3 regions of the Fructilactobacillus florum 8D genome follow, and region 3 is predicted to be linked to each of the others. Evidence: riboswitches for the same ligand, from Rfam matches in the RefSeq annotation. Region 3 holds a riboswitch; each other region holds the start of a gene.

Region 1 (10,136 bases), on a different contig from region 3:
CTCAGCTCCATTTTCGACGGTACCCTCTCGATCTCTTAAAAAATGTGGCATAATTCCGTGTACTTTACCACCACCATCAAGCACGGACTGGGCGATGATTCCCATCAAGCCGACGGTACCACCGCCATATACTAACTCGAGATCACGTTCATTCATCATTTTCCCTAACTGGGTGGCTGCTAATCGATAAGCCGGATTTTTGCCCGTATAGGCTCCACAATACACTGCTAATCGCTTCATCAAGATTTCCTTTCAATTGCTGTAATAATAAAAGTATAGCATATTAACAATCGTCATTAAAAAGCACGCTAGTTTTTAACTAGCGTGCTTTTTAACTAACCATGATGGTTAGTAACCGACTGTAGTTCCAAAAATTGTTGGACGTAATTAGTTGTTCCCGTCTTCCCATCAGTTCCTGAGAGATTGAAACCACCAAAGGGATGCTGGTAAACAACGGCCCCCGTCGTTTTCCGATTAATGTACAAGTTTCCCACATACCAATCGTCAACAACGGTTTTGATATGAGCTTGATTTTTAGAGTACAGTGACCCCGTCAAACCGTAAGCTGTATCATTTGCTAACTGCAGAGCCTCTTCGAACGAAGATACCTTGATGACCCCCAGCACTGGTCCAAAGATTTCTTCATTGAAAATCCGTGAAGTAGCTGTAACCTCAAAAAGTGTGGGTTCAATAAACCATCCCTGTGTATCATCATAATTTCCCCCGACTAGCAGGGTATTTTGCTCTGGATTGTCCTTACCGTAATCAATATAACTAGTAATTTTATCAAAAGCACGCTTAGCAATTACAGGACCGACATCACCATTTGCGCGGGCAGGATCATGATTTAAAGCTTTCATCCTGGTCTCAACCTTGGCTAAGAGCTGATCGTAAACGGAGTCTAACACAATCAGGCGCGAGTTAGCCGAACACTTCTGCCCCTGCATGGTAAAGGCTGATGAAATAATTCCCGCTGCCGCTTGGTCAAGATCAGCATCGTCATCAACAATAATGGCGTTTTTACCACCCATTTCCGCAACAACTCGTTTAATCCAAATCTGTCCTGGCTGTGGAGTTGCTGCTAATTGGTTAATGTGCAATCCTACTTGCTTTGAACCCGTGAAATTAATAAACCGTAATTTAGGGTGTTTAACTAGGTAATCTCCCATTTCTGCATTCTTGCCCGTTATGAAATTAATCAGCCCCGTTGGAAAACCAGCCTGCTCCATTAATTCAAATAGTCGATAACCGACCACGGCCGTATCCGATGAGGGTTTCATAATCATAGCATTCCCAGCTAAAACGGCTCCCATCACCATGCCACCTAAAATAGCAAGCGGAAAGTTCCAAGGAGCAATCGCTGCTCCGACTCCAAGCGGTAAATAGCGAGCTTCGCGCGATTCCACCGGCGAGGGGACCAAGTAATCTAATCCATCTTTTAACTGTTCCATTCCAATCATATAAGCATGAATAAAATCAATCAATTCACAGATTTCGCCGTCAGCTTCGCCAACATTCTTACCGCTTTCCTCCACGATAATGGCAATTAATTCATAGCGATGCTCGCGAACCAAATTAACTAGTTTGGTCGCCAGCTGATTGCGATCGGCTACAGATATAAATTTCCACTCCTGAAATGCTCGTCGGCCAGCAGCTAGGGCATCATCAATTTGGGCTGGCTGCGCTAACGATAGGTTCCCAACAACCTCACTTTTCTGAGCTGGATTAACGCTGGCCAAAGTCTCATCAGTATAGATTCGTTTGCCGCCAATGACCAGCGGAATGTCTGGTGTATCAGTTGCATCCAATTGAGCAAATGCTTGCTGTAAATGCTTTTGAACTGCTTCTTGCGTAAGATCTAATTCTGGTTCGTTTACAAAATTCATAGTTGAGTCCCCCAAAATAGTAGTTAAGCTCATTATCAATAGGTTTTTAAAAATAATGGGAAGCTTCCAGCATTAAATCTAAGAATCTAAACAACGGGTTTAGTGTAAAATATTTTACCAAATTAGTAAAGGATCCGAGCCAATCACTCGCGAGTCTTCCTGACTTCTTGATAAATTATGCTATACTACAATACAACTGATCTTCTTTTGAGAAAGGACACGATCTAATTAATAATGAAAAAACAAACTAGATTAATTTTATTGGGAATCTTCTTATTAGCTGCTATTTTACGGATTCCACTTACCTCAGTCGGTCCATTACTACCGCGCCTTAACCAGACTACCGGATTGTCAATGACCACCTTGAGCCAGCTAACTTCCATTAGCCTGTTGGTCTTTGCTTTCACGTCGATTATCGTTGCAAGAATTGCTACAAAAATTGGATTAAATCTTAGCATCGTTGTCTCGATTATCTTAATGCTAATCGGCATCTTCATTCGTTCGTTTACCAACAATTTTGGTCTCTTTCTGGGAACCATCATCCTAGCTGTCGGGATTTGTTTTGGCAATGTTTTACTTCCTGCCCTCACAAAGCGCTACTTTCCCCAGCATGTTGGTAAAATTACGAGTGGTTATACCATTACTATGAATTTCATGGGCGCTGTGGGTTCTAGTCTTGCTATTCCGGTCCTCGAAAAGGTTAACAACCTGCCACTAATTGCGTTAGCAACCGTTGGCATTATTATTATTCCCATTCTATTTCTGTGGTTACTCATCTACTTCTCTTCGCCTTCGCAACAATCGGCATCCACTAATTCCAAAATAACCGCGCCGGCACCAACTAACTTATACCGTTCCAAAACCGCTTGGTCTCTAGCTACTTTCATGGGCATTCAATCCCTAATTTTCTACACCTGCGTGGCTTGGTTACCAAACATCATTGACCAAAAGGGTTATTCACCGGCTACGGGAGGCTTCATGTTAGGGCTGTTGCAATTAATGATTCTACCAGCCTCCTTCCTTGTTCCTATGCTTGCTGAAAAAATGCACAGCCAGTCCATTTTTATCATAATCGCTGGGAGCACTTTTATCGTTGGGATTACACTACTACTCAGTTCAAATTATATTATCCTACTGCTGGCATCAATCTTACTTGGGTTAGCAACCGGAGCATCATTTAGTTTGTGCTTGATGCTCTTTACCCTACGGACTAAACAAAACGAAACTGCTGCCAGTCTTTCCGGTATGAGTCAAACCATTGGATATACCCTTGCTGCTCTAGGTCCAACTATTTTTGGACTCATCGCAACGCATACTAACTCAATTGGATGGGCTCTTTTATTCTTGATCATTCTTGGCTTTCTCATGATCATCTTGGGCTTTCAGGCGGGACGTCCCGGGACAATTGACTAATGGCAATCTTAGTTTTCAAAATAAAAGCACGCTGACTTATAAATCAGCGTGCTTTTATTTTGAATATCAATCCAAGAGATGCGAACGTTGCAGTAAATTAGCAATTGATTTTGGCAATAGACCACTAAATAAAAATACCGAAAGCAGGCTAACTAGAAACATTGCTACTAGCATCCAAAAACCAAACCCTGCATAATCCTGCTTAATTAGTTCCCAACCAAAGGTCACAATGGTCGTCGTTATTACTGAACATGATATTCCTAGCCAATCATAACGACGATAACCAGTTAAGGCAAAGCCTAGCTCAGACCCACTTCCCTGTATCAGTCCCGAGACCAAGGTCGCAGCCCCCCAAATTCCACCTAGTAGCATTTCAACAGCTGCTCCAAAGAACTCTGCCAACAAACCTGCTCCTGGTCGCCTAAGGACTAGCAACGCCAGCGGCCCTGCCATCGTCCAAAAACCCAATAAAGTCGCTCCTGCAAATGGAGCTAATCCCACAGGAGTTAGTAGCGCGGTTACCAGCGAATATAATGGATCCATCAACCAAAAAATCAGACCGCAAACAATCCCAATTAGTGTAACTAAAATAATATTTTTTAAATGCCACGTTTTAAACCATCGCTTCATCGTTATTCCTCCCATATTTTTCCAAAATAAAAAGCACTCCGCCACCAGCTGAGTGCTTTAGAAATCTAAACAAATCGTCTCGAGTGCGATTCTAATTTTCTAAATTAAGGAAGTTCCCTGCGGTAGTACGGACTACATCAGGTTCAATGGGTTTAATCTCAGCTCGTGGCACCCCAACTCTTTATTATAGTTGAATTATAACATAATTTTAATTAACTTGTTTCCGGTTAATGCCTTTTGTCAACAAATAGTACCCCACTGCTACTAGACCCATGGTGATAAAAGTTGCCCCAACTGATGTTCTAATCACTGGAATACTTTTTAATCCTAGGTAGAGTAGCACTCCCAAGCATAAAGTTCCTAATGCAATCCAATTAAAACCATGCTGATACCAAAGTTTTCCCTGCGGGTCAGCTAATGCTTGCGCCGTATAGTGATCTTGATTCAAGATAAAATAGTCCACAACCATGATGGCAATGATCGGACCAAGAAGCATCCCGGTGTAATCTAAAAACGCAATAAATGAATTTAAAAAACTCCCGCTAAGTAATGGAATAAAGGTTAAGATCATTGACAACAAGGTAATTACAACCAATGCCTTATTAAGGCTAAGTTTGTGCACCAAATTATTTAAAGCAGAAGCTCCCGCTTGAATATTAACCGCATTAGCTGTCATGCTCGTCAAAACAATTACCACCATTGCAATCAAACCTAACCCTAATTTGTTAGCAATGATGCTTGGATCAGAGTTGTTGGGGTCATAAGTTCCCGAGGTCAACGCCACACTAATCGTGGTACAAATCCCGATAATTGTGAAACTCATTAACCCTAAAAGGGCACCCCAAAAGGGAGCTCTAATGGCCGTCTTCTTGCTGCGAGTAAATCTTGTGAAATCAGCGCCCCCGACTACCCAACCAAGACTAGCCGCTGCAATCGTATCAATTGCCACTCCCAGTGGCATCTGTTGTAGTTTCGGAATTCGATAGTGGGCTAACTGACTGATGGAGACATTTTTAAAGACAACGATTACCTCTAATAACACAAAGACGATCACTAAAATGACCCCAATGCGCTCTACTAGCTGAACTGATCGTTGTCCAGAAATGATACTAAGAATATGCAAAAAACTCATAATCAAGATCCCAACAACCATGCCCAAGTTCCCTCCGGGTTGTCCAAAGAGTGGCCACCGAAACAGACTGTGAAAAATAAAGGCTAAGGAAGTGGCTGCAATAAAGGTATTAACAGCTGTCCAGCCTAAAAACAACGTAATATTAATCAATGAAGGGACGATGCTCCCACGAATTCCAAACGCACCTCTTGATAATACGGTCGTCGTTGCTCCCGTTCGGTAACCAACGTAACCCATTAAACTTAAGAAGATATACGCTAAAATCCCACCAATCAACATTGAAACGATCCCACCAAAAAAGCCAGCGGCTGCGATCACACCACCAATGAACCACGTTCCATTATTGGCATTAGCACCAAACCACGTCGCAAACATATCCCAGTACGTCATATTTCGTTCGTTTAAAGGGATTTCATCGACGGCATACTTCCTATTATTCAATATAGTTTCCTCCAAAACATTAACATTTTGTGTCTGTTTTATATTAATAATCGTCTTTCAGTATATCAAATTCACCAAATATTGCCTAGGAGATCCGCTAAAAATTAATCATTACCAATCGTTCATGCTATAATTCAGATGGTTAGCGGGGGTATTTAGTTATTTGACAATTGTATAAGAAAGGATGAACGTTATGACACTTAAAGAACCGATCTATCGAAGTCAGAGTGTTGGAATGGTTAAAGTCGGAATCAAAGATGGCGATCAGATTATTGCTAATGTGATTGGTAATAATGTAATCACGATCAGTTCCCAACTTCACCGTGCCACTGTTACCGGTCCTGATCGCGCCGGACGCTATGGAATTGGTGAGTATGTCTACTTCATTATCGACAAACATCACCATCCACTTTCTGTCCCAAAAGATAAGATCCAGCAATACTTTGGTGCATGAGATTTCAGTAGAATGCATTAGCATTCGTGCCCACCCCTTGCTGGAACACGGATAGAAACTCTCTCACATCGATTCAGATACGATCTGAAAATTTCCACAAACTAATCCGTCCCCAATCAACCCCGCTACCAGTGACGGAAGTCTGTATCGAAAAAATCGCGTGACTTTGGCAACCGTATCAATATTATTAAAGTTTCACAACAACCGGACTGGAATTTAATTCTTGTTCGGTTGTTTGTTGTTCAGCTTATTTTCTATCTGTAAAAACCAACCATTAAGAAAGGTCGTCTTTATCGTTTGTTAGCAAAATCAAACTATCAATCCCCAATTGGGGAAATCACCATCTTAAGTAGCTCTAATGGCTTAGCCGGATTATGGTTCGTTGGACAAGCCCATTACGGTGCCAATTTCAAACTTAACCAGGTTCCTATGAGAAAAACGGCTGTTATTTCACTGACAGCCCACTGGTTGGATCTTTATTTTACCAATCAACATCCGGAGGCACAGATCGTCCCATTGGATTTAACTGGAACTGAATTTCAACAACGAGTTTACCGAGCCCTCTTGCAAATCCCATCGGGAAAAACCTGTACGTATCAACAACTGGCCCGTCCAATTAATCCCGCCGCCGTCCGTGCAGTTGCCAATGCGGTTGCAAATAATCCAATTTCTATTATCATCCCTTGTCACCGAATTCTTGGAAAAAACGGTAAGTTGACCGGGTACGCTGGTGGACTTACCAGAAAAAAGTTGCTCTTAGCGCATGAACAAACCGATTATAAGTGGACCACCTAACGCCTAAGTGCTAATCCATGAAATATATTACAAAAAGTAATAGCATTGATGACATAAACTTATTAGAAAAGGTGTGAAGATGATGAAGTTACAGCTTGCAATTGACCTTGAGGACATCGATGGGGCCATTAATTTGATTGAAAAGACTCAGGAAAGCGTTGATATCGTAGAATATGGAACTCCGCTTGTGATTAATTTTGGTCTTGAAGGCCTGGCTAAAATTAGGAACCGTTTCCCTAATTTAACCTTACTGGCTGATGTTAAAATTATGGACGTTGCTTCGTATGAAGTTAGTCAAGCATTTAAATATGGAGCTGACATCACTACCATTCTGGGAGTCGCTGAGGATCAATCCATCCGAGATGCCATTAAAGTTGCTCACCAGGCTAAAAAAGAACTATTGGTCGATATGATTGGTGTCCACGACGTTGCTCGCCGAGCGCGAGAAATTGATCAAATGGGAGCAGACTACATTGCTACTCACACCGGTTACGATCTTCAAGCCCAGGGTGAAACTCCTTTTGCAACGTTCAACACAATCAAGGAAAACGTCACCAAAACTAAGACGGCGCTGGAAGGTGGCATTAAGCTAACTAACTTGGATGAGATTAAGCAAGCTAATCCCGACTTGCTAATTGTTGGAGCTGGAATTGCAACCAATGACGATCCTACAAGCGCCGCTAAATCCTTCAAAGCGGCAATTAAATAACCAGATGGTAAATTCAAAATCGTGGCAAACCATTATTGCCGAGCTAGCCAAACAACCGATTAACTTAACGAACCGGGACTGCGAAATAATCGAGCAAGCGCCCCGCATTTTTGTTTCCGGGGGCGGACGATCTGGGCTGGCAATCAAGGCGCTTGCAATGCGCTTGATGCAGTTAGGCAAGACCGTCTTTGTTGTCGGTGAAACGACGACGCCAGCAATTCAAGAAGGCGACTTATTAGTACTCGCATCTGCTTCTGGAACCACTCCGGCGATCGTTGAGCTTGCCCAAACTGCTCAGCAGGCTGGCGCTGTGATTTGGCTCTTTTCCACTAACAAATCAAATCCAATTGCTACCATTGCTAAGCAGGTTACGCTCCTTCCCGGCAAAAGCAAACAGACTGGTCGAACTGCCACCTCATCTCAACAGCCATTGGGTAGTCTGTTTGAACAGTCTGTTTGGATTTTTGGAGACGCTCTTGTACTTGCCTTAATGAACGACCAGGGAATTACTGAACAGGAATTACGTTCTCAACATGCTAACTTAGAATAATGCCAACTAGACCAGTCGGACAGTTTTACTTCTGTCTCCTGGTCTTTTTAGTACTTTATTTGACTACCAACTGTTGTAAAAATCCTTTGAAATAACCAGCTGTCTTCATTTCTTCATCAATAAAAAGATTGTGTCCTGCGTTTTGCAATAGAACCACCGTACTATTTTTCACCCGCTCACCCAACTCCAGCTGTTGTTGAAAACCAACTATCTGATCGTGACGACCAGCCAATATCATCAACTGAGTCTGCGGACTGATAAACCGGGGCAGATCACTTTCAAACTCCAGCTGATAGTTTCGTTGAAGTGTTTCAATAAAACCAGCATCGCGGCGTTGGAGTCCTGGAATAATTAGTTGTTGATATAAATCCCACTGATGAGGGCCAATCTTAACGTTCATTGCTAAAAAATCGGTTTTAAATTCCTTATGGCTAATGTAATTAACAGTACCAAACGGTTTCGTCACATGTTGGGCAAGTACTCGCTCTTCCTTATGCGCCTTTACCACCGGGCAGGTTAGAAAAATTCCTCTGATTTGACTACCAAACGTTTTTGTTAAAAAGCTCGCAAGATATCCACCAAAAGAACGACCGCACACCACGAATTTTTCATTATCCAGCTGCGCTTTGATAAAGGTAACTAAGGCAGCCAAAACGGTTTGCACATCAGCCTGCGGGGTGCCTGGTGAATTCCCCATCCCGGGTAAATCTACGTAGTAACGTTTCCAACCAGACCCCTTTAACAAAGGTTCAAAAAAATCCCGCATGGAGGTCCGATCAAGGGCTAATCCATGGATAAAAACAATTGGGACTCCTTGCCCCACTATTTGATATGAAATCATCTCAAATCCTCCTGATTACAGACTAAAATTGTCAAACTGACCACGGTGATAGTTGGTTCTGATAAATAAATAATGCTATATTTAAGTTAGCTAAATGTGTTAATTTGAGAAAATGAGGTTTGCCAATGGATCAACGGAGTATTAGAACTAGAAAGGCCATTAAAACGGCCCTTATCAATTTAATGAAAACGACCAGCCTGCCAAAAATTAGTGTTACAGAGGTGGTACGAACGGCTGGCATCACTAGGGCCACCTTTTATTTGCATTATCAAGACATTGATAACCTTTATGATTCTATCTGTGATGAAATTCTTCGCGATCTTAGCCAAATTCTCCAAACAAGTTATCAAGACCAATCCAAAGTCAATTATGCTTTATTAAATCAACAACTGTATGATTACTTGTCACAAGATGAAGTTATCCATACTTTTTTAAAAAATGAACGAAATCAACTTTTACTTAGCAAAATCAAAAAATTATTAATCAAAACAGTTATGAGCCACGAAAAAATTCAAGTTACGAATTCGTATTCACAGGTTGAAATCCCCTTTATCATCTCAGGAGCTGTTGATGTTTATGCCCAAATGATCACCGACTTAATTCCTGTTGATGCCCAAACTGCTGTCAACGAGATGACTACAATTTTAGCTAAATTTTAGGTTGTCAAGCTTATTTCTCTGTACTCGTCAATTGATCTCAATTAACTTATTAATCGACAGCAGATAAAGATATTTACTGGTGACTGGTTGTTTTAGCATGTCAGCTAACGCCAAAGCATAAATATTAACCTGGCCAGCATACTGATTTTTAATTTTTTGAATATCAGTTTCAGGATGGTTAGGATTTACAAAGCTAGTTTTATAATCGAATAGGCAAACGCCTCGCTTTGGGTCTGCTAAATAACCATCAATAATACCATGCACCAACAATTGTTGTTTCGCATCGTGATGAAATTCTGTAAATAGGCGATCCGCATTGATTACTAGTGAAAAAGGAACTTCTCGCTGTAGTTGCTCGGGATGCTGCAAAATGCGTTGTCCAATTGTCGTCTGGTAAAAAGCTACAATCGCATCAACCTTAATATTGGCAGCAAGTTCTTGGGCTAACAGCTTTTCTGAAACTAGTTGTTGAATTAAAAGCTGCACTTGAACAACTGTAACCGGTTTTGTTACATCTACCTTCTGTAAAACTAAATGCGTAGCCGTTCCAACTTCTTGTGGACTAGGAATCCCCACTTGCTGCATAAACCGTGGTTCGGCAAAGTTCTGATTGTTGTAGCGTGTGT
Region 2 (10,136 bases), on a different contig from region 3:
AGGTCTAATGATGACTGCCATTAACGGGGCTAACACCGTTTTCATTGGGCTACCCTTGAACGTCGCACTGTTTGGAGAACCATCTGTCCCATATTTATTGGTCTATTACATCGTCAATACAATCGTGATCTGGACCGTTGGCGTCTGGATCATTGCTGCTGATGATCCCACCAATCAAAAAGTCAAATTCGACTGGCACCACTTGCTACCAGTGCCACTCTGGGGATTCATTGTTGCATTGCCGTTTATTTTCTTTTGGCCACAAGCGGCTACTCAATTACCCCACTTTGTTACCAGTACCTTAACTAGTATTGGAGGGCTAGTAACTCCACTAGCATTAATCTATATTGGAATTATGCTCCGTAGCTTTGGACTTAAAAATATGCGGCTGGATCGAGATGTGGTACTGACCTTACTAGGGAGATTCGTTATTTCTCCCATCATCATGGGAATTATCATTTTAATTGGACTAAAAGTCTTTGGTATCCAAATGCTTAGTACCTTCCAGAAAACTCTCATTATCCAGTCAGCTACTCCAGCACTTTCCGTGCTTCCCATTCTCGCTGACACTTATCATGGTGATGTCAAATTTGCCACAAACATTGTGGTTACGTCTTCCGTACTCTTCATTGTCGTTGTTCCCATCATCATGGTTATCATTAATTTTATTTAAATCTAGCAAAAAAGGACCACTGCTTAGTTGCAGTGGTCCTTTTTTTAATTGTTGCCATTTAACTGGATGAAAATCCCCATATCATCAATCAGAAAGAACGGTTATTTATTTTTCCCTTAGATTTAACTCCACTCCCCCGTACAGACCAATAAATATCGTATAATTAGATGTGATTAAAGCAACTTGCAATCAAATTTTTACGATTACATAATTCTAACTATTGAGGATTTTCAATCATGGAACCTAAGCTTTCAAAAAATCGATTCATTACCGGATTTACTGGAATGCGGGCGTTAGCAGTTATTGGCGTCATTCTTTACCACTTAAATCCAACCATCTTTAGTGGCGGTTACCTAGGAGTTCCCGTCTTTATGACCCTATCTGGTTATTTGGTTACCGATCACTTGCTTCATGAATATGAAACCACGGGAAAATTTCGTTATGGCCATTTTTGGTACAAGCGGCTTAAGAAGCTTTATCCAACTCTGATAGTAATGTTACTGCTGACAACCACTTTCATCACTATTTTTCAGTCAAACTTGCTAGCAAATCTGTGGCAAAGCGTCGTTACCAACCTCAGCTATGTTTACAATTGGTACGAAATCGCCAACGGACAGTCATATTTTCAGCAATTCGCTGGCACTCAGTCTCCCTTTACTCATCTGTGGACGCTTTCCATCGAGGGTCAATTTTACCTTGTCTGGCCCCTAATTGTAATTTTAGGATTATCGTTATCAGGATCTTCTCGACCGCATCACAGCCCTTATCGCGGACTTCTCTTGATTACCATCGGAATATCAATTATCTCCGTTATTTTGATGGCCTTGCTTTTCAAACCAGGAACTGATCCTAGTCGAATTTATTATGGAACTGATACTCGGATGTTCTCTCTTCTCTTAGGTGCCGCATTAGCAATGGTTTGGCCCAGCAAGCGGAAACTTCAGCACTTTGAACAACACCAAGTGCTTTTCTTTGATATTGTCGGTCTCATTGGGCTAAGCGGTATGCTAATTCTAGGTTTGACGGTTCATGCCCAGTCCGCCTTTCTATACCATGGTGGGATGTTGCTATTTTCAATTTTTACCGTGCTGTTAATGTGGGCTGTTATAGCTAACACTAGTCACTGGAATCGGTTCTTAACTAATCCCGTTTTCAATTGGCTTGGTTCGCGTAGCTATGAAATTTACGTTTATCAACTACCCGTGTTTGTCTTCTTTACAGCTCGGTTTAAGAACGTTGCCAACCATCCCATTAGCTATGCTCTAATCGAATTGCTGTTAATTATCAGCATCTCAGAATTGTCGTATCGCTTTGTTCAAGTTCCCTTCAGTCATTATGACTATCAGCGCTGGTTTTCTCAACTTCTCAAGTTGCTCCCCCGGCTAACTTGGCAAAGTTTAATTCTGAGTATCATCGCCATCATCGGTCTCTTTGGAATTGTCCAGTCTACCACCATTAATCCTAAGCAGGCTAACCATTCCCAACTAGCCCAAAGAATTCAAAAAAATGCTAATGTCGAAAAACAACATAATCAAGCACTCGCCCAAAAGATAAAAAAGGGGAAGGCCGTTCAACGATCAAAACGAGACCAACAAGCCGTTAAGAAAAATGGATTGACAGCAAAACAACTAACTGTAGCGCAAAATCTTTCCGGCAGTGCAATTGGAGATTCGGTGATGCTAGCTGGTCGTGATGATTTGCAGGCCATCTTCCCAAAACTCTACATTGATGCCCAGGTCGCTCGTCAAGCAGAAGCTGGTATTCCAACAATTAAAAGCTTGTCAGATCGTGGTCTCCTTGGTAAAAATGTAATCATTGGATTAGGTACCAACGGTAACGTGACCGCTGATACGATCAATGAGATCATGCAAATTATCGGAGATAAGCGTCAGGTATTTTGGATTAACGTCCACGTTCCCACCCAGCCATGGCAAAATTCTGTCAATATGCAGCTAGCTGCTGCAGAAAAACAATATCGCAATCTCCGAATTATTAATTGGAATGAATACATTAGTCATCATTCCGGCTTACTCGCTTCCGATCAAACCCACCCCACGCAATCTGGATCTAGCAAATATGCGAGTTTTATTGCTAAAAATGTTTTAAAACCAGCTCAAAAATAAAAACCAGCTGATTTAGAAATAAATCTAAATCAACTGGTTTTTATTTTGGCCATTTCAATCAGCACTAGGACAACAGCACCCGTAAAAGTGCCAAAGAAATCATGCCAACAATCACAATTACCAAGAGGTTTTTGCTAATCACTGCAGAAATAACCGTTGGAACCGAAGCAGCAACATTAAGCCAGTTGATGGTTGGCAAATGACCTAAATGTTGAATAAACAGCCCCTCAAACCAAAGCGTTGCCATAATTACAATTGGAACAAAGCTCAAAAATTGAACAACTCCAAGTGGCAAGTTAATCTTTTTTAAGATGATAAATGGGATCACTCGAGTTAATAGAGTTACCGCTCCACACCCCAGTATCACTAACAATAAAAAATTAAAAGAAGGCATGCTTTAAAGCCACCCCCATTCCGCAACCGATTAAGGTCACGATGATTAATAATAAGTTACTGGGAATCAAAATCAAACCAACATAAACTAGCCCCAAAACAATTAAAATCATAATCAATTGTAGCGTTAAACTAATCGTTCGATCAGCCGCCACTTGCAAATATAAGAGCCCAATAAACATCGCCAAGAAAGCAAAATCCATTCCGAACTGGCTGGGGTTTGGAATCAAGCTTCCCAATGCTCCGCCAAACCCCGAAGCAACAATCCAAGTACTATATGCTAACAGATTAGCCGCATTAAGCCATGGAAATGACAAGGTTCGGTTCGTATAGTTTAATTTATTCATACTCAATGCAAAGGTTTCATCGGTCAATAGAGATCCTAAGATAATATTTCTCGTCATTGATTCCTGGTTTAAAAAGGGAGCGACTGTCATGCCCATCAAAAACATCCGTGTTGATAATAAAAAAACGGACGTTAAAATTGCAAAAAAGGTGCTCCCGGCCAGCAGCATACTAACAATCACAAACTGCGCAGCTCCTGAGTAAGTAACCACTGACATTAAAATAATCACAAATACACTCAAACCAGCTGCCTTCGCTACTACTCCAAAAGCTAAACCAACTCCAATGTACCCAGCAAGGGTGGGAATCGTATCCTTCATTCCTGTTTTGGCAGTTAAACTGCTATTCACATTATTTCAACTCCTTTGGCTCTGTTTCCGTCGCATTGCTAGAATGTTTTTTACCGTATAACAGATAAATTACAACCCCGATCACAAACCAAACGGCAGTTAACGTTTTGGCATCTGAACTTAACTCCAGAAAAATTGCTAGTGAGACCAGTACTGAAATTCCTGGTAAGACGGGGTAAAATGGCATTCTGAACTTGGGAAGTGGTAAATCTTTTCCCTCACGGGGACGCAACGCATAGATTCCAAGTGCAACAAAGATAAACGAAATTAACGTCCCAGCAGAAACCAAATTAGCTAAAAAGGTGAAGGGTAACATTGAACCGACAACCACAGCCGCAATGGTAACAACCAACAAAGCATTGATTGGTAAATGATTGTGATTAATGCGACCCAGACGCTTTGGTAACATGCCGTCCCTGCCAAAGGCATAGACTAGGCGCGAACTTGCTAACTGGGTGCCAATCAGGGAAGCAAACATGCCGACAATCGCCACTACCGCTAGTAAATTGGCAGTAAGTAGATGCCCGGATTGGCGTAAGGCCCAAGCAGAAGCCTCTGGGTTATTGGCATATTTTTGATAACTAAACATCCCGACTAATACCAATGAAACCGCCACAAACAAGCTACTTCCGATCAAAAGCGTTCCTAAAATTCCACGTGGCATGTTTTTTCCAGGATCCTTAGTTTCTGCTGTATTCGAGGCAATCACATCAAAGCCTCCATAGGCCACGAAAATCTGAGCAGCCCCGGCCATCACGCCGGTCACTCCTCCAAAGGAAGTGCCTGGTTTGTGGGCTGGAAGAAATGGATGATAATTTTCGGGATGAATTGCAGTTATTCCAACGATTACAAAGAGCAGCACTACTGCAATTTTTAAAACTACCAACAAATTCTCAACCCGATTAACTCCTCGCAAGCGCTTAGTTAGTAAGATCGCCACTAAAATAATCGCCAACGCAGCAAAAATATCAAAAACCCCACCAGTTTTAGGATTATATCCTGAAGATAAAAAAGCCGGCAGGTGAAACCCAAATTCCCCTAAAAAGCCCTGAACGTAGGCCGACCAGCCGGAAGCCACAAAGGTAATTGCCAAAAAATACTCCGATAGCATTAACCAACCAGCAATCCAGCCAAACCCCTCACCAAACAACACTCCAATCCACGAAAATGCCGAACCAGCTACCGGTAAAGTAGCTGCCATTTCAGCATAGGCTAGGGCCGCTAGCCCGGCTCCCAAAGCCCCCACGATAAAGGAAAGGGCTACAGCCGGGCCGGTATGTTCTGCTGCTACAATCCCCGGTAGCGTAAAAATTGCCGTTCCAACCACCATTCCTAAACCTAAACCCAACAAATCTTTCGTCGTCATGTGTGCTTCTAACTGTGCATCATGATTTTGTAATCTTTGCGGATCTTCTTTACGTGTAATTTGTTGCCATAAATGATGCATTTCAATTCTCCTGCTTGCTTGCTAAAATATTTCTTATAATTATAAATGTAAACTTTTAATAAAGATACAGTTAATTTTAAATACGGTATAATTGGTTTAGAAAGGTGGTAATTCTTATGTCCGAAACTATTTTTTTCAATCCTGGCAATTCACTGGGTAATTTTCAAGACTATCAAGAAGCCGTGCGTAGCGCTCAAATCTATCGTAACCAGCATCAAAATCTTGGCGATGCAAATGTAATCGTCGTACATGGTACACAAAACCAATCATTTGATATCTTTTTAACTAGTGCCGCCGAAACTGATGCCAACACCACCAAACCCTACGAGATTAAGAAAAAACTCTAGTCGTTTCGACTTGGTTTTTCGTAACTAATAGCGTAGAATGAGTTTATTGAGATCCCAAACATATGTTCACATTTTGTAAAAGAGAGGTGTTTTTATGGCCGCAACCCCAAAGAAAAATGCTCAGGATGCTAGGCAGGCTGAGTTAGATAAGGCTTTAAAACAGATCAAAAAAGAATTCGGAACAGGTGCCATCATGCGGATGGGCGAATCCCCTAATACTGCCGTTGATGCCATTTCCACTGGAATCCTATCATTAGATATCGCCCTAGGGATTGGTGGGTTTCCTCGTGGTCGAGTTGTTGAAATCTTTGGTGCCGAATCATCTGGTAAAACAACCATTGCGTTACAAACCGTCGCCTCCGTTCAAGGGAACGGTGGCACTGCTGCCTATATCGATGCTGAGAATGCATTGGATCCAGAATATGCCAAGGCCCTCGGCGTTAATATCGATGATTTACTGCTTTCCCAGCCAGGAACTGGTGAGGAGGGTTTGCAAATTGCTGACGCACTAATTGGCTCTGGTGCTATTGATTTAGTGGTGGTCGATTCTGTAGCAGCCCTAGTCCCTAAATCAGAAATTGAAGGCGATATTGGGGATTCTCATGTTGGCTTACAGGCCCGCCTCATGTCGCAAGCATTACGAAAATTAACCGCTAATATTAACAAAACCAATACCGTGGTCATCTTTATTAACCAACTACGCGAAAAAGTCGGTGTTATGTTCGGTAACCCCGAAACCACTCCCGGCGGTCGCGCACTTAAGTTTTATTCTAGTGTTCGTCTCCGTGTTAGTGGGAGTAAACAGTCCAAAGAGGGACAAGAAGTGGTTGGTAAGGAAACCAAGATTAAAGTCGCTAAAAACAAGGTTGCTCCTCCGTTTAAGACCGTACAAACTCTGATGAGTTTTGGTCATGGTATTGAGCCAATTGCAGATATGGTCAACCTAGCTGTTGAGCAGGATATTATTAACAAATCTGGATCTTGGTATTCATACGGTGAAGAGCGCTTAGGACAGGGATTAAATAAAACCGTCGCTAATCTAAAAGACCGTCCAGAACTCGTGGACGAAATTACTCACAAGGTTCGCGTGGCCTATGGAATTGAAGCGGAACCAGAGCAACCTGCGACGGAACCGGCTTCCCAAACAAAGGCAGACAAACCAACCGATGAAACCGAGCAATCGTTAGATCTTTAATTTCATTTTATAGTTAATGCATAACAAGCATTCAGCATTAGAACATCTGATAAAAAGCAACATCTAATTTTCTGGTTTTATTCCGATAGTCATATTGGAATAAAACCTTTTTTCTTACCTAAATTTCGCCCCAAATAAAAAAATTTGACCACCACAGCTAACACCCTCACATCTCAAAGTTTAATCCGACCTACCAATTGTTGCGTAACCATTGCAACCACAACCGCCTTGAGCGCATCACCAGGATAAAAAATCAAACTACCCCAAAATGCGTGCGCCAATGGTAGATTTTGCAATAACACTAATCCTAACAAACCGATTAGGTTCATTACGACCATCCCACCAAGTAAATTGGCTCCCAAAAAGCGCCAAAAAACCGCTGGAATTGGTAATTTTTCGCCCAACCAGCCAATTAAAAAGGCACAAATTGGCCAACTAAACAAATAACCAGCCGTCGGTCCAAGAAAAACCGCAAAACCTCCGCGAAAGCCCGTCAATAGCGGCAACCCTAGGGAAACCATTAGTAAAAAAATCAGCACACTGATGGTTCCTAGCTTTTTCCCTAACAAGCTCCCAGCTAACATAATTCCGGTTGTCTGCAAAGAAATGGGCACGGGTAAGCCTGGCAGTGGAAACGGTGGAATAATTCCTAACAAAGCAATTACTGCCACCATTGCCCCACAATAGGTAACTTCTTTTAATCTCATATGATAACCTCTTTTTTGGATTCGTGGCTATTAATGTAACAAACATCGGTTGCTAATAACGAACTCTGTTCCCAATTAGCGCCCTCATCAGCTTTGCTCCCTGACAATTCCCACAACCTGTCACATTTGGACTAAACCTGATATAATTATGGTAATTAAATAACTGGGGTGCCAAGTGGCTGAGATTATACCCGTTGAACCTGATCTAGGTAATGCTAGCGGAGGTAATGATTGACATGCCGTTGTCTAATTAAATTAAACTCAGCCGTTTCCTGCTTATGGAAACGGTTTTTTTATTGGAGGAACTGCGATGCCAAATGTTAAAATTGACAACTTTACTTTTAAATATAAAAACCAAAAACCCTTATTTAAAAATATGACCTGCACGTTTCCTGACCACAACCTCTCTCTTTTAACTGGTCCATCTGGATGTGGAAAGTCGACAATTCTCAAAATGATTGCCGGTTTAGCTCCGAGTAACTGGAAAACTACTACCGGCAAAATTTATCTCGGTCAACGCGCCATCACTGCGGTCAAACCATCTGAGCGAACCCCGCTAGTTAGCATGATGTTTCAAGACCCCAACCAGCAATTTGTCATGCAAACCGTCCAAGAAGAACTCACCTTTGCACTGGAAAACATCCAAGTTCCAGCTAGTGCTATCAGAGATAAAATTACGAATGCACTAGCTTTTTGTGAGATTCCTGAACTTTGTGAGCGACAAATTATTAGCCTTTCCGGTGGTGAAAAACAAAAGGTGGTTTTGGCAATTATGGTCGCTTTAGACTCCCAGATTATGCTACTCGATGAACCCTTTGCTAGCATTGATCCGATGGCTAAACAAGCCATTTTAGCGAAACTAGTGGAATTAAAAACCAACTATCACAAAACCATTATCATTGCTGATCATGACTTAAATGGCTATCAGGGCCTTGCAGACAAACTCTTTACAGTTGATTCGCAACGACAGACTGTGGTTGCCAGCGCTCCGCAACAAATTTCCGTAATTTTAAAACAGCACCAACCGGTTCCCCTTAAGTTTTCCCTTCCAGCTTTGCGGCAACTCCCAACTTTTGAACTCTTGCAGTTTGAACTACTTCGATCCCAGCGCTTACTAATTCAGGCGCGCTCTTTTCGCTTTTATCCGGGAGTTACCTTATTAACCGGGGCCAGTGGCAGTGGGAAATCAACCCTGTTAAAATCGCTTAGCCGTTTAACTGACTATCATGGCACAATTTTGTTTCAACAGCGACCACTGCAAAAATTCAAGTCCCAACAACTCTACCACCAGTTAGCCTTAGTCTTTCAACAAGCTGAAAGCCAATTCCTCGCTGTTACCGTCCAAGAAGAACTAGAATTAGCCTACCGGCACCGGTTGTCAACCTACTGGACGACTGCCAAAATCCAAACGGTGCTTACGGAGCTGAAGCTTACTGACACCCAAGACCAAGTTGTCTACCAACTTAGTGGTGGACAACAAAAAAAACTACAAGTCTTGCTGTTACTGATTCGTGATCCTGAGGTCCTCTTATTAGATGAACCCTTTGCTGGACTTGATGTCGCCTCCATTTTTTCCCTCGAAGAAATCTTACAAAAACATTTCAGTACCAGAGGTAGAAGTTTAATCATTGTTAGCCATCAGCTTACTGAACAGCATCATTTTTTTCAGTATCATGTCCATCTTCAGCAACAACACTTGTCTTATCAGGAGGGCCTCCTATGAATTCAGCAATTAGATTAATGCTCGTTTTTATCATCGCCCTAGAAATCTCTTTGGTAGCAAATCTAAGCTTGAACATTGCGGTAATCATTGGGGCGCTGGCGATTTTATTTTGGCAACACCTGCATTTGAAAACTTTTTTATTTATCAGCTTGCTGGCATTGCTACCGGCTCTCGGCATTTTTTTATCACAGTTATATTACGGTGGCAGTCATGGCTTCTATCGCGGCATCATCTTATTTTCCCGTTTGTATGCCTATGTATTTCTTGGTCTTAGTTTCTCCTTAACCACCTCACCCATTAATCTCGCCCATGCGCTTGAACAAAATTTACATGTACCGGCTAAGTTTATTTACGGAATTCTAGCGGCACTTAATTTATTACCCCGACTCCGCTATGAAATCAAAGTAATTCGTGCCAACGGTAATATGCGTGGAAAAACCCTGCACCCTTGGCAACCAACCCTCTATTTCAAAGCCCTTATCCTAGCAATTAATTGGTCAAATAACCTATCCCTAGCAATGCAGTCACAGGGATTCGTAGAAAATGAACCTCGAACTCATTTTTCTAAACCCATCGTTACTAAATTAGATTGGAGTCTGAGCCTCATCATTTTGGGCGCAGTCCAATGTATCATCATCTTTTGTCATTAAGGAGCCGGTTCATGAATAAATCATCTTATCCCTACACGACTGCCTATCAAAACATCATTTCACAACTGGCAAAACAACACATCACCATTGCCGACATTGCCAGCCTTGCCCAAGCATTACAACAACAATATAGTCCGGTTCCTGCCTTTGCTACCATTAAAACCATGGTTATCGAACTATTAC
Region 3 (10,136 bases):
TTCCTAACCGAATTTACTTTGCAGACTATCAGGTCAAGGAACTGGTTCAAATTTTGTTCAACATGATTAAACATGAGGGCATTGTTAAATTGGAGGATCCAGTTTATTTGGAAACTACCGTCACTGCCTATATTACTAACCATCATCCTAGTGGAAATGCACGGTGGGCACGTAATCTGTATCAGGCAATGTTGCAAATGCAAGCTCGGCGAGTGGCCTTTCAAAAAAATCCAACCAAAAAAACGCTGGAAACCATTACAAATGATGATCTTAACCAGGCTCTCGCTGCTACTCCAGCTGATTAACCAGAAATCTGTTATAATTAAATATTATCCACTACTTACAAAAAGGAGTTCACCATGAAAATTGGAATTTTAGGTGCCGGTAGTATGGGTAGTGCCATTATTCGCGGGCTAACTACTAACTACGATGCCGATCATATTTTTGTTAAGATCCATCACGAATCAGCTGCGCTAGCCTCTTTTCAAAAAGAACTTGGCTTTCACTTTGCAGAAACAGCTACTTTGAGTGAAGTAGACATTTTATTTGTGGCAACGCCAGCACCAACTACGCTGACAATTTTAAAGGATCTTCCCCTTGCATCGCACACAATCATCATTTCCGCCGCTCAGGGAGTGGCTCCAGCAGAGATTCAAAAACTGTTTCCTCAAAACTCCGTGCTAGCCATTATTCCTAACATTCCGGTCGCCGTCAATGCGGGGACGATTGCCTTAGAAAGATCCCAAACGGCTACCCCCAAAGACCAGCAAACGGCTATGAAAGTGTTGTCCAGCCTAGGTTCGGTAAACACCGTTGCCGCAGAACAGCTTGGAATTTTAGGGACAGTTGCGGGCTGCGGTCCAGCCTTTGTCGATATCTTTTTAAGCGCCCTCGCAGACTCAGCCGTACAAAACGGCTTAGATCGTAAAACCGCCTATCAGGTCGCTGCTAGTATGGTTGCCGGCAGTGCCAAAATGGCCTTAACCACTGGTACCAATCCAGCAATTTTAAAAGATCAGGTTACTTCTCCCGGTGGATCGACCATTAAAGGGGTGCTTGCCTTAGATCGACACGGGTTTAGTAATGCTGTCAATGAGGCTATCAACGCAGCTAACGAATAGTTGATTTTATCATTGTAAATATAAAAAAGGGTAATTAGTTGTTCAAACTAATTACCCTTTTTTTATAAATCCTAATCTATTCAATTAATTCTTTATCCGGGCTGCTCGTCTTCGAACGAACCATTTCCGCGCTTCCTCTAATAGCACCAAGGGAACCGGAATGCAGGCTAAGAACAACCAGTCAAGTCCATTCAATGGAGCAGTGCCAAAGAGGCTCTGAACTCCTGGTGTGTACGCCAAAAATGCTAACAGCAAAATTTCAAAAATAATTCCACTGATAATCCGATGGTTTGAGAACACCCCGACTCGAAACAGTGACGTCGTTTCAGTTCGGCAATTTAGAACATTAGCAATTTGTGAAAAGACAATTGCCGCTAGGGTCATGGTCGTAGCCATTGCATAAACTTTTCCGGTGCTAGCTAGGGGTACCTGTGGAAAACCAAATTGCCAATTAACAAAGAAATACCCTCCCGTTGAAATCAACGCTCCCAGCAAACCATAATATCCAAAACTTTTCCATATAATTCCCGGAGTTAACAAGTGGGCCGTCCGTGCTCGGGGTGGTTGGTTCATTACCCCCGGTTCACTTGGCTCAGCGCCCAAACCAAGGGCCGGCAGCATATCCGTCCCTAAATCAACCGTTAAAATCTGCATCACTGTTAGTGGCAAAGGAATCAAGCCTCCGGAAGCCAAGAAGAGCAGTGAAGGAAAGGCTTCGCCGACGTTACTAGTGAAAATATACGTCAGAAATTTTTGAATGTTTTTATAAACGGTGCGTCCTACTTCAATGGCAGCAACAATCGAAGCAAAGTTATCATCCGTCAAAATCATATCCGCAGCTTGTTTGGCAACATCCGTCCCGTTCAATCCCATTGCAATTCCAATGTTAGCTCGCTTTAAGGCGGGGGCATCATTAACCCCGTCACCAGTTGAGGCAACAATCTCACCGTTAGCTTGACACATCGAAACAATGCGATACTTATCTGCCGGTGCCACTCTTGCAAAAATAACTTCGTTTTTAACCGCAGCTTGTAATTGGGCATCACTCAACTGGGCCAGTTCTTCTCCAGTAATCACTCGGGCTTGATCCGAAACAATGCCGATTTTTACAGCAATACTTTTCGCCGTCAGAGCGCTATCACCAGTAACCATGATGATTTTAATGTGAGCATTTTGACATTTTTGAACGGCCTGATAGATTTCTGGTCGAGGAGGATCTTGCATTACCGCTAAGCCAACAAAGATCAAATGCTGTTCAGCGGTGGAAATCGCATACTTCCCCTGATCAGCGTCAGTTGCTTCTCGATAAGCAAAGGCCAGAGAACGAAGCCCTTGAGCCGCGTAATCCTGATTGGCCTGTTGTAGTCGTTGCTGATCGGCAGCTGTTAGTGGGCGAACTTGATTGCCATCTAAAATCCGATCACAAACCGGAAGCATGGTTGACAAAGCTCCCTTAACATAAATCAAGTCAGGCGCGTTGGTCTGTTTTTGGATCGTCGTCATTCTTTTTCGATCTGAATCAAATGGCAATTCCGTCAAACGCGGTGCTGCCTGTTGTCGCTCAGGTAAATTTAATCCAGCCTTCGCAGTTACAATACAAAGTCCTGCCTCCGTCGGTGTTCCTAAAATTTTGGGGGCTTGCTTACCATCAGCTTCACTGACGACCTGCGTATCATTATTTAACAACGCAATGTCTAGTAACCGATTTAAATCAGGGTGCTGCGCTAACTTCACCGGTTCTTTTTGGAATTGAATTTGACCATTGTTAAAATAACCCGTCCCGGTCACCGTAAACTCCTCTGCTGGCAACCAGAGATGGGTAACGGTCATTTGATTTTGCGTTAGCGTCCCTGTTTTATCAGAACAGATCACGCTCGTTTCTCCCAACGTTTCAACACTGTTTAAACTCTTTAAGAGTGCGTGTTTTTTTGCCATCTCCTGGGTCCCACGCGCTAACGAGAGCGTCACCGTTGGCAGCAAGCCCTCGGGAATAAAAGCAACAATCATCCCAAGCGCAAAGATAAAGGCTTTTGCGACGGGATAATGAACAAAGAAAATTGCAAGAATAAAAAATCCAAGTCCAATTAGCAATGCAATTACAGATAGCTGCCGCGTTAAACGATTAAGTTCGTTTGTCAGTGGTGAAACCATTGAACTTTGTGCTTCGGTCAAATGGGCAATTTTACCAAACTCCGTCTGCATTCCTGTAGCAAGAACTACCGCCTGAGCTGTTCCAGTGGTAACCACCGTGCCTGCGTAGATAATGTTTGTAATCGAAAACTTCCCATCCCCATGTTGATAGGTAGATTTTTTAGCAACGGGCACAGACTCGCCCGTCAATGAAGATTCATCAATTTGTAAATTGGCAGCTGATAAAACCCGCGCATCAGCAGGAACTGCATCCCCTGCCTGAATTTCTACCACATCACCTGGAACCACGTTTTGTACTAGAATAGCTTGTTGGTGGCCATCACGAAGGACGTTAACAGTGGTTGGCAGCATCTTACTCAAAGCATCCGTTGCTTTTTTAGCTGCATGCGCTTCCCAGTATGAAAACAGACCGTTGATAATATTAACTGCCCAAATTGCTATTCCTAATTCAACGGTTCCTGATACCATGGCAATTAACCCCGAAACCCATAATAGGCAAGCCATGAGCGAAGTGAAATTTTGTAGAAAATCAAGCAGTCGGTTAGTATGCTGACCACTTTCGATTACATTGGCACCATCAGTTTGAAATCGTTTTTGTGCCGTTTGCGTATCCAAACCGGTCGTTACCGATGTTTGCAACTGTTGTTCCAACTGGGGGATTTCCAATTGCGCAGCTACATCATTAGTTGGTTGACTCATCATAGGACTCCTTGCTGTTTGCTAAGTTAGCTTCAAGTATCGTAATCCCATCTTAACCCTTTCCAACAAAAAAACAATTTGTAAAATTAGATTGTTGATAGTTGCAGTCTATCATCCAGCTGGGTATCATCCAAGGCTGCCAGTTGGTTGTAAGTTTCGACTAAAAATGATGCCGGCCGAGTGCCAGTTTTAACAAGTGCTCGTTCGGCGGCTACCGGCAGGATTCCCGTTGCCAAGGCTAGGTCATAAAGACTCGTTGCTTGTGAAATTGCAGTGGCTAAAATACCATCTAGCACATCACCCATTCCAACATTAGTTGCTAACAAACTTACATCATTGTGCACTTCATACCCATTGACTCCATCAGTAATGATGTCATGAGCGCCTGATAATACGACTCGACACCGTAGCTTCTGGGCGGCTTGTTTGGCAATGGTTGAAACCTTAACCTCACCAGCTCCCGCATCGATTCCATGAATTTGCCAAGCAATTCCCGCTAGCTGAGCAATTTCCGCGGCATTGCCACGTATCGTATCTACCTTGACTTGTTGCAAAAGCTGCTGGGTACGCTCTGTTCGAACGGATGAAGCCCCCACCGCCACTGGATCAAAAACTACCGGAAGTTGATGTTGATTAGCGCTTCGACCCGCTGTAAGCATATCTAATTGTGCCGTGGGACTGGTCGAGCCCAAATTAAGAGTAACGGCCTGAGCCAACTTAGCCAACTCAGCTACCTCGAGTGGATCGGAGACCATCATGGGGGAACCCCCTAAGAAATTAATTCCATCAGCAACCCGTTGCGGCGTAACTTGATTAGCAATATTCAAAACAATTGGATTATGCTGTCTAATTTGTGCGATTAGATTACTGGTCATGAAAACCTCCTTGGAGTTTTAAAGTTCTGATGGTCGTCGCTAACTTTGAACTGGTCGTAATTGCTGAAATCACTGCTACCCCAGCAATTGGGATTGTTTTAAGTTTCCAAACATTGCGTTCACTAATCCCACCAATTGCCACGAGTGGTAAATCAGTCTGTTGAACCATATCCATTAGCCCTGACGTCCCAATGGGAGCTTTAGCATCTGACTTTGTTTTAGTCGCAAAAACTGGTCCGACCCCAAGATAGTCAATGTATGGTAACAACGAGCGACTCTGATTTAGTTCAGTAAAATCATGAACTGATAGGCCAACCATTAAATTAGCTTGTTGTTTCTGCTTCAATGCGGGCCAAGGATCAGTTTGACCAAGATGCAGTCCCTCAGCCCCAACGGCTTGTGCCAACTTAAAATTATCATCGACAAAAAGTGGAACTTGCTGGGCAGCTGTCAAACGATGTACCGCCCGCCCGAGTTGAACCTGTTCAGCAAAAGTCAAGCGACTTTGATCCTTTTCGCGAAACTGGACCGCCGTGACCCCCAAACGAACGGCTGCAGCGACCACCGCCAACAACCGATCTACTCGATAATCCACGTTCGCCGTCCCAATCACTAGATAAACTTGCAACATTTCTGGTTTAAATTTCATCATGCGCACTCCATCCCCCATGATTTAATGGACCGTGCCCATGACCAAGCACTAATGGTTTCTCGATGATCATTTCCAAATAAGCGTGGGCTCGTTGAATGGCTGTTGAAATTCCCAATCCTTGAGCTAAAAATGCTGTTATCGAGGCAGACAAAGTATCTCCCGTTCCGTGCGTTCGCTTAGTTTTGACTCGTGGAGCGGTCAACCAAAAATCATCCCCGTTAGCTAACCTTACATAGTCCTTAACCAGCGGACCTGATCCGTGTCCGCCCTTAATAATCACATTTTTTGCTCCTAACTGCTGAATCTTCTTAGCCGCACTTAACCGGTCAGCCTCAGAAATAATCTGTTGTTCTGCTAACAACTCTGCTTCTGGTAAATTAGGCGTAACGATCGTCGCTTGCGGTAGCAACTGGCTTTTTATCTTTCTAATCCCCGCTGGTGTCAATAAGTGCGCTCCGCCTTTAGCAATCATGACCGGATCGACCGTTAGATTGGGTAATCGGCTCCACTGCAGTTCGTCAGCGACCATTTGTACATGTTCCGCATCAAACAAAGCTCCTGTCTTAACGGCTTGAATATGAAAGTCGGCTAAAATCGAAGCAAACTGGCGCGTAACAACCTGCTTTGGTAAGGGATACTGCCCCTGGACTCCCAAAGTATTCTGGGCCGTTATCCCAACTATAACGTTGGTGCTAAACGTCTGACATGCCTGCATCGTTTTTAAATCTGCTTGTAATCCGGCCCCACCACCAGAATCACTACCGGCAATTGTCAATGCCGTTGGATATTGCTGTATCATGCTACTCCTCCATTGCTTGCGTAAAAAAGGCATTTTCATATTTACAACTGGCTTCAAATCGTTGTAAAGCATGAAACTGCTGGTAGTCAGACTTGGTTTGTCCTTCATTCACAAATAGTTCAATCATTCGTTTTGTAAAATAATCAGCTTTTGGTAAATAAAAATCAATCCAAGCAGCAAAAGGATTACGGTGCACAACAGCTTGTTGCTGCTGCAGTTCGACCGCAAGCTGCGTGTAGATAAGTGGACATGCCAACAACGCCGCTAATCCCTGCCAAGCGTTTGCTGTAATCGCCGTTTGAATATGCTGCAAGTAGGCCCTAGTTGTCGGTAATTCAATTACCGTCCCTTTCATCAATTGGGCATTATCAGTCTGAAGAAATGCTAATAATACTTGGTGAGCCCGATTTTCAGTGTCAATCGCATGGATAGTTGTCGCTAACAGGTCTGGAGCAAGGATTCCTAAAACTTGTTGGTAATTTGTTAAGTACTTTTGCAGATAGAGATTATCTTGTTGGACATATGTTGCTACTGCTGTGCTGGGCAATGATCCAGCCGCAATGCCTTGCACAAATGGATTCCTACTGATATCTACTAACTGTTTTGCTACAATTTGTTGCAATTGTCTTTGTAATGAAGTGATTGGTTTTGACATGTTAATTCCTCCCTTAATTTTGTTCAAATAAAAAAGCCTTCAGCACGAGCTGAAGGCTAATAAAGATGACAAAAGCTAGTCAGAATTATTGGCTAATTAAAGAAAGTTTCCTGCGATAGTGCGAACTATATCAGGTTCAATGGGTATAATCTCAGCTCGTGGCACCCCAACTTTTATTTGAATACCATCAGTCTAACCGATTTTTACCCCCAAGACAACCTTAGATTTCACCGACGATATTATTGTAATATTCTACTTTAATATCATCAGGTTCAATTATTAATTTAGTGATGCTACCGTTCTTGGCCGCATCCCCTTGATCAAGTTCTGGAGCATACCGATCAACAATCGAACGAATCGTCATCCCATGTGAAACAATCAGAATTTGTTGCCCCGCTTTTGTATTCGAACGGATCCGGTCAAAGCCGCGATCCAATCGCTGCCAAAACCGCGCATTATCCTCGGCGTTATTATACAAATCAGCTTTAGCGATTAGATCCCGAGCTCGCTCCAAACCAAAGTGGTTTAACACGCCTGATTCATTGGTAATTTGGACTTGTTCACCCACAAATTGCCACATTTGTTCTAAGTTCTCTCCCTCAAAGTACCCATGAAACTGCTCTCGTAATTCAGGGAATTGATAGGTGATCACGTTGATTCCGTTTGGATTTTTAGTTAGAATTTCTTGTCCTGTAGCGATCGCGCGCCCAGAGTCACTGGTAAAAGCTGCATCAAAATTAATCGTTGCTAGTCGGTCCCCAGCCGTACGTGCATCTTGAATCCCCTTTTCGGTGAGCGGTGAATCAATCCACCCCTGAACCTTATTGTAGAGATTAAGATACGTTTGTCCGTGCCGTACTAGATATGCTGTAACTGCCATTTCTAATCCACTCCTCTCTTATTTTGATCTTTAAACCACCACCAAAAGCCAGCAGTGGCTACAAGGCCGAGCGCACTGATCAACATTCCTAGTCGTAATCCTGGAGTTTGATACTTAAAATGAAGTACATGGTTTCCAGGAGTCAAGTGAACACTCATCAAGCCACCAACTGTTTTCTTTATTTTAACAGGTTTTCCCCCGTCCGTAAGCTGCCACCCACGATCATATGGCAAACTAATCAGCACTACTGGTCGCTTAGTCGTAGTTTTAATCGTCCCCTTAAAATCATGACCTTTTAATTTCAAACGCTCCGGATGTGAGATTTTAAGCCGATAAGGATTTGTTGCAGTCACATATCGATCAAAGCCTGCATCATCAAAACCAACTAAATTATTCTGAAGGTTCGCAAGTTTCGTACTTGAATTAAATTGAATTGTATAAGTCTGCCCTTTGGCAAACTTACCAACCGGAATGATTTCAGCTCCTAGTTGATGTTCCGACGTTTTTAATCTGCGTCCATTTACTTTGACAGCTAAAGGCTGATTAGGACTACTGGTTGGAATAGCTAAGTACTGTTTCCCAGTTATTCTAGGGGTTGTTTTAACTGTATAGCGATAAATTCCAGCTTGTTTTTGAACTTGTGCCAACTCAATTTGATTGGCTAAGAAATAGTTGTTGGTTCGCCCCTGTTCTTTTTGCACCAGCTGGTTTAAATTAGTAAAAACCTGATTTGAAACGGGATGATAGGTATTGATTTGCTCAGAAACGGCATAACCTAATCCACGATTACGCGCATCATGGTGGACCCGATAGCTCCCATCCTGTTCAATCACCAAACGCTGATCCAGTCGCAGCAATTGCTCAGTTACGGGCGTAACACCGTTCACACTGATTCTTCGCTCATTGCGACTATACAAGCCTAGCTGTGCCAAAGCATCATGAGTGTTCTTATTCATTGATGAGGTATAGCTATTTACTCCAAAAAAATTAAACAAGAGCGCATCGTTATATTGATTATAGTTAATATTGAAACTGGCTTTATATAAACGATTATCTAAATTTGTCCGCCCAAAATCTTTCTGATGACCCGTGTGGCGGTCAATAATTTTTTTAGATTGCTGAAAAGCAGTTGCAAATCGGTGCTGCTCGCCATACTCATCTGTTCCTCCCAGCGCCATCGAAAAATTGGTTCCCAGCTCCAGGCTGACCCCGAAAAGCAACGCCAATTTCACCAAAAACGAAGCGCGGTGCGATGCCTGATACCACAACAACATCCCAATAAAAATTATCAGTAGCAAGGCTACTAATAAATGCCAGTGGTTGGCACCAACATAGGTGAACTTCCAATTCGTTACTCGTACGATAATTTTCTCTAAATAGGCCGTTAAATAACCAGCTAACAACAAAGAAATCGTCAGCGTAATTGCCTTTATCAACGAGCTACGGTCATAAAAAGCCCCTGCTTGCCAAGCATCATATCCTAACAAAATTACGACAAAACTCAACATGTAAACTTCGCGAAAAGGAAACCCGGCTGGCATCTGAAACATATGCCACATCGTATCAAAAGTGGAAATCAACATCCCAAAGAAAATCGCACCAACTAACCAAAACGAGGCTCGTTTTCTCTGGCGAGTAATTAGTGGCGACAACCAGTACAGCCACAAGCCCAGTGTAAATAAGCTGCCAACAAAGAGCGCTGGCTCATGATTTAGCCGACTGGCAAAATTGGTAGCGCCCACGCCTAACGCTGTAAATACCGACGGTAGAAACCGAGGAATTGGCAAAAAACTCACTGGGTTCAAACTACTTTTACCAGTTGCCAGCATTCCAATTACCGTTGGAACCAACAAAAAGGCTGCCAAACTAGCTGCCAACAACGAAGCTCCCAGATACTTACATACCAAACGGCGGTGCTGTTTAAAAAACTGAAAAAAACCAGTTTCTGGGCGTTGGTTTAGCAAAATTAAATAGACAAAGTAAATCACAGAATAAAGGCACAACATATATCCCATGTAATAGTTGACCACGATCGTTAGCGCTAAAATCAGTAGATAACTGCCCCATTTTCCCCGATAAAAGAGCCGGTCAAGCGACCACGTTAGCAGGGGAAGGAGGATTAGTGCATCCAGCCACATGAAATCATAAAAATACATTGAAACAAAGCCACACAGTCCATATGATAAACCAGCTAAAAGTTGCATTAGGTTCGCTTGTTTCGAACGAACTTGCAAAAAGAGCTGCATCGATAAACTAATTAGACCAATTTTAATGATAATAATTGCTTCCATTAACAGTGGAACT

Evidence for each region. A riboswitch is a leader RNA that binds a small molecule or an ion and turns the genes downstream of it on or off. The one in region 3 is predicted to bind thiamine pyrophosphate.
Region 1: another riboswitch for thiamine pyrophosphate. It lies ahead of B808_RS02740 (ECF transporter S component); the one in region 3 lies ahead of B808_RS01970 (TenA family protein).
Region 2: another riboswitch for thiamine pyrophosphate. It lies ahead of B808_RS02700 (ATP-binding cassette domain-containing protein); the one in region 3 lies ahead of B808_RS01970 (TenA family protein).

What each region holds. Positions count from the first base shown of each region.
Region 1 covers NZ_ALXG01000026.1:18,105-28,240, forward strand. The annotation lists gene B808_RS02725 (LOG family protein) at 1-240, opposite strand, end outside; gene B808_RS02730 (aldehyde dehydrogenase family protein) at 336-1,886, opposite strand; gene B808_RS02735 (MFS transporter) at 2,121-3,299, shown strand; gene B808_RS02740 (ECF transporter S component) at 3,366-3,929, opposite strand; TPP riboswitch at 4,027-4,115, opposite strand; gene B808_RS02745 (purine-cytosine permease family protein) at 4,138-5,502, opposite strand; gene B808_RS02750 (hypothetical protein) at 5,696-5,956, shown strand; gene B808_RS02755 (methylated-DNA--[protein]-cysteine S-methyltransferase) at 6,254-6,751, shown strand; gene hxlA (3-hexulose-6-phosphate synthase) at 6,831-7,460, shown strand; gene hxlB (6-phospho-3-hexuloisomerase) at 7,411-8,010, shown strand; gene B808_RS02770 (alpha/beta fold hydrolase) at 8,066-8,851, opposite strand; gene B808_RS02775 (TetR/AcrR family transcriptional regulator) at 8,977-9,510, shown strand; gene addA (helicase-exonuclease AddAB subunit AddA) at 9,538-10,136, opposite strand, start outside.
Region 2 covers NZ_ALXG01000026.1:5,369-15,504, forward strand. The annotation lists gene B808_RS02660 (AEC family transporter) at 1-673, shown strand, start outside; gene B808_RS02665 (acyltransferase family protein) at 910-2,796, shown strand; gene B808_RS02670 (AzlD domain-containing protein) at 2,861-3,190, opposite strand; gene B808_RS02675 (AzlC family ABC transporter permease) at 3,177-3,884, opposite strand; gene B808_RS02680 (APC family permease) at 3,886-5,331, opposite strand; gene B808_RS02685 (hypothetical protein) at 5,448-5,678, shown strand; gene recA (recombinase RecA) at 5,773-6,873, shown strand; gene B808_RS02695 (biotin transporter BioY) at 7,047-7,580, opposite strand; TPP riboswitch at 7,735-7,824, shown strand; gene B808_RS02700 (ATP-binding cassette domain-containing protein) at 7,891-9,303, shown strand; gene B808_RS02705 (energy-coupling factor transporter transmembrane component T family protein) at 9,300-9,953, shown strand; gene B808_RS02710 (phosphatidylglycerophosphatase A family protein) at 9,965-10,136, shown strand, end outside.
Region 3 covers NZ_ALXG01000016.1:1,001-11,136, reverse strand. The annotation lists gene B808_RS02000 (AAA family ATPase) at 1-305, shown strand, start outside; gene B808_RS01995 (pyrroline-5-carboxylate reductase family protein) at 360-1,121, shown strand; gene B808_RS01990 (cation-translocating P-type ATPase) at 1,206-3,971, opposite strand; gene thiM (hydroxyethylthiazole kinase) at 4,058-4,846, opposite strand; gene thiE (thiamine phosphate synthase) at 4,836-5,498, opposite strand; gene thiD (bifunctional hydroxymethylpyrimidine kinase/phosphomethylpyrimidine kinase) at 5,485-6,297, opposite strand; gene B808_RS01970 (TenA family protein) at 6,299-6,952, opposite strand; TPP riboswitch at 7,043-7,131, opposite strand; gene B808_RS01965 (histidine phosphatase family protein) at 7,173-7,832, opposite strand; gene B808_RS01960 (YfhO family protein) at 7,835-10,136, opposite strand, start outside.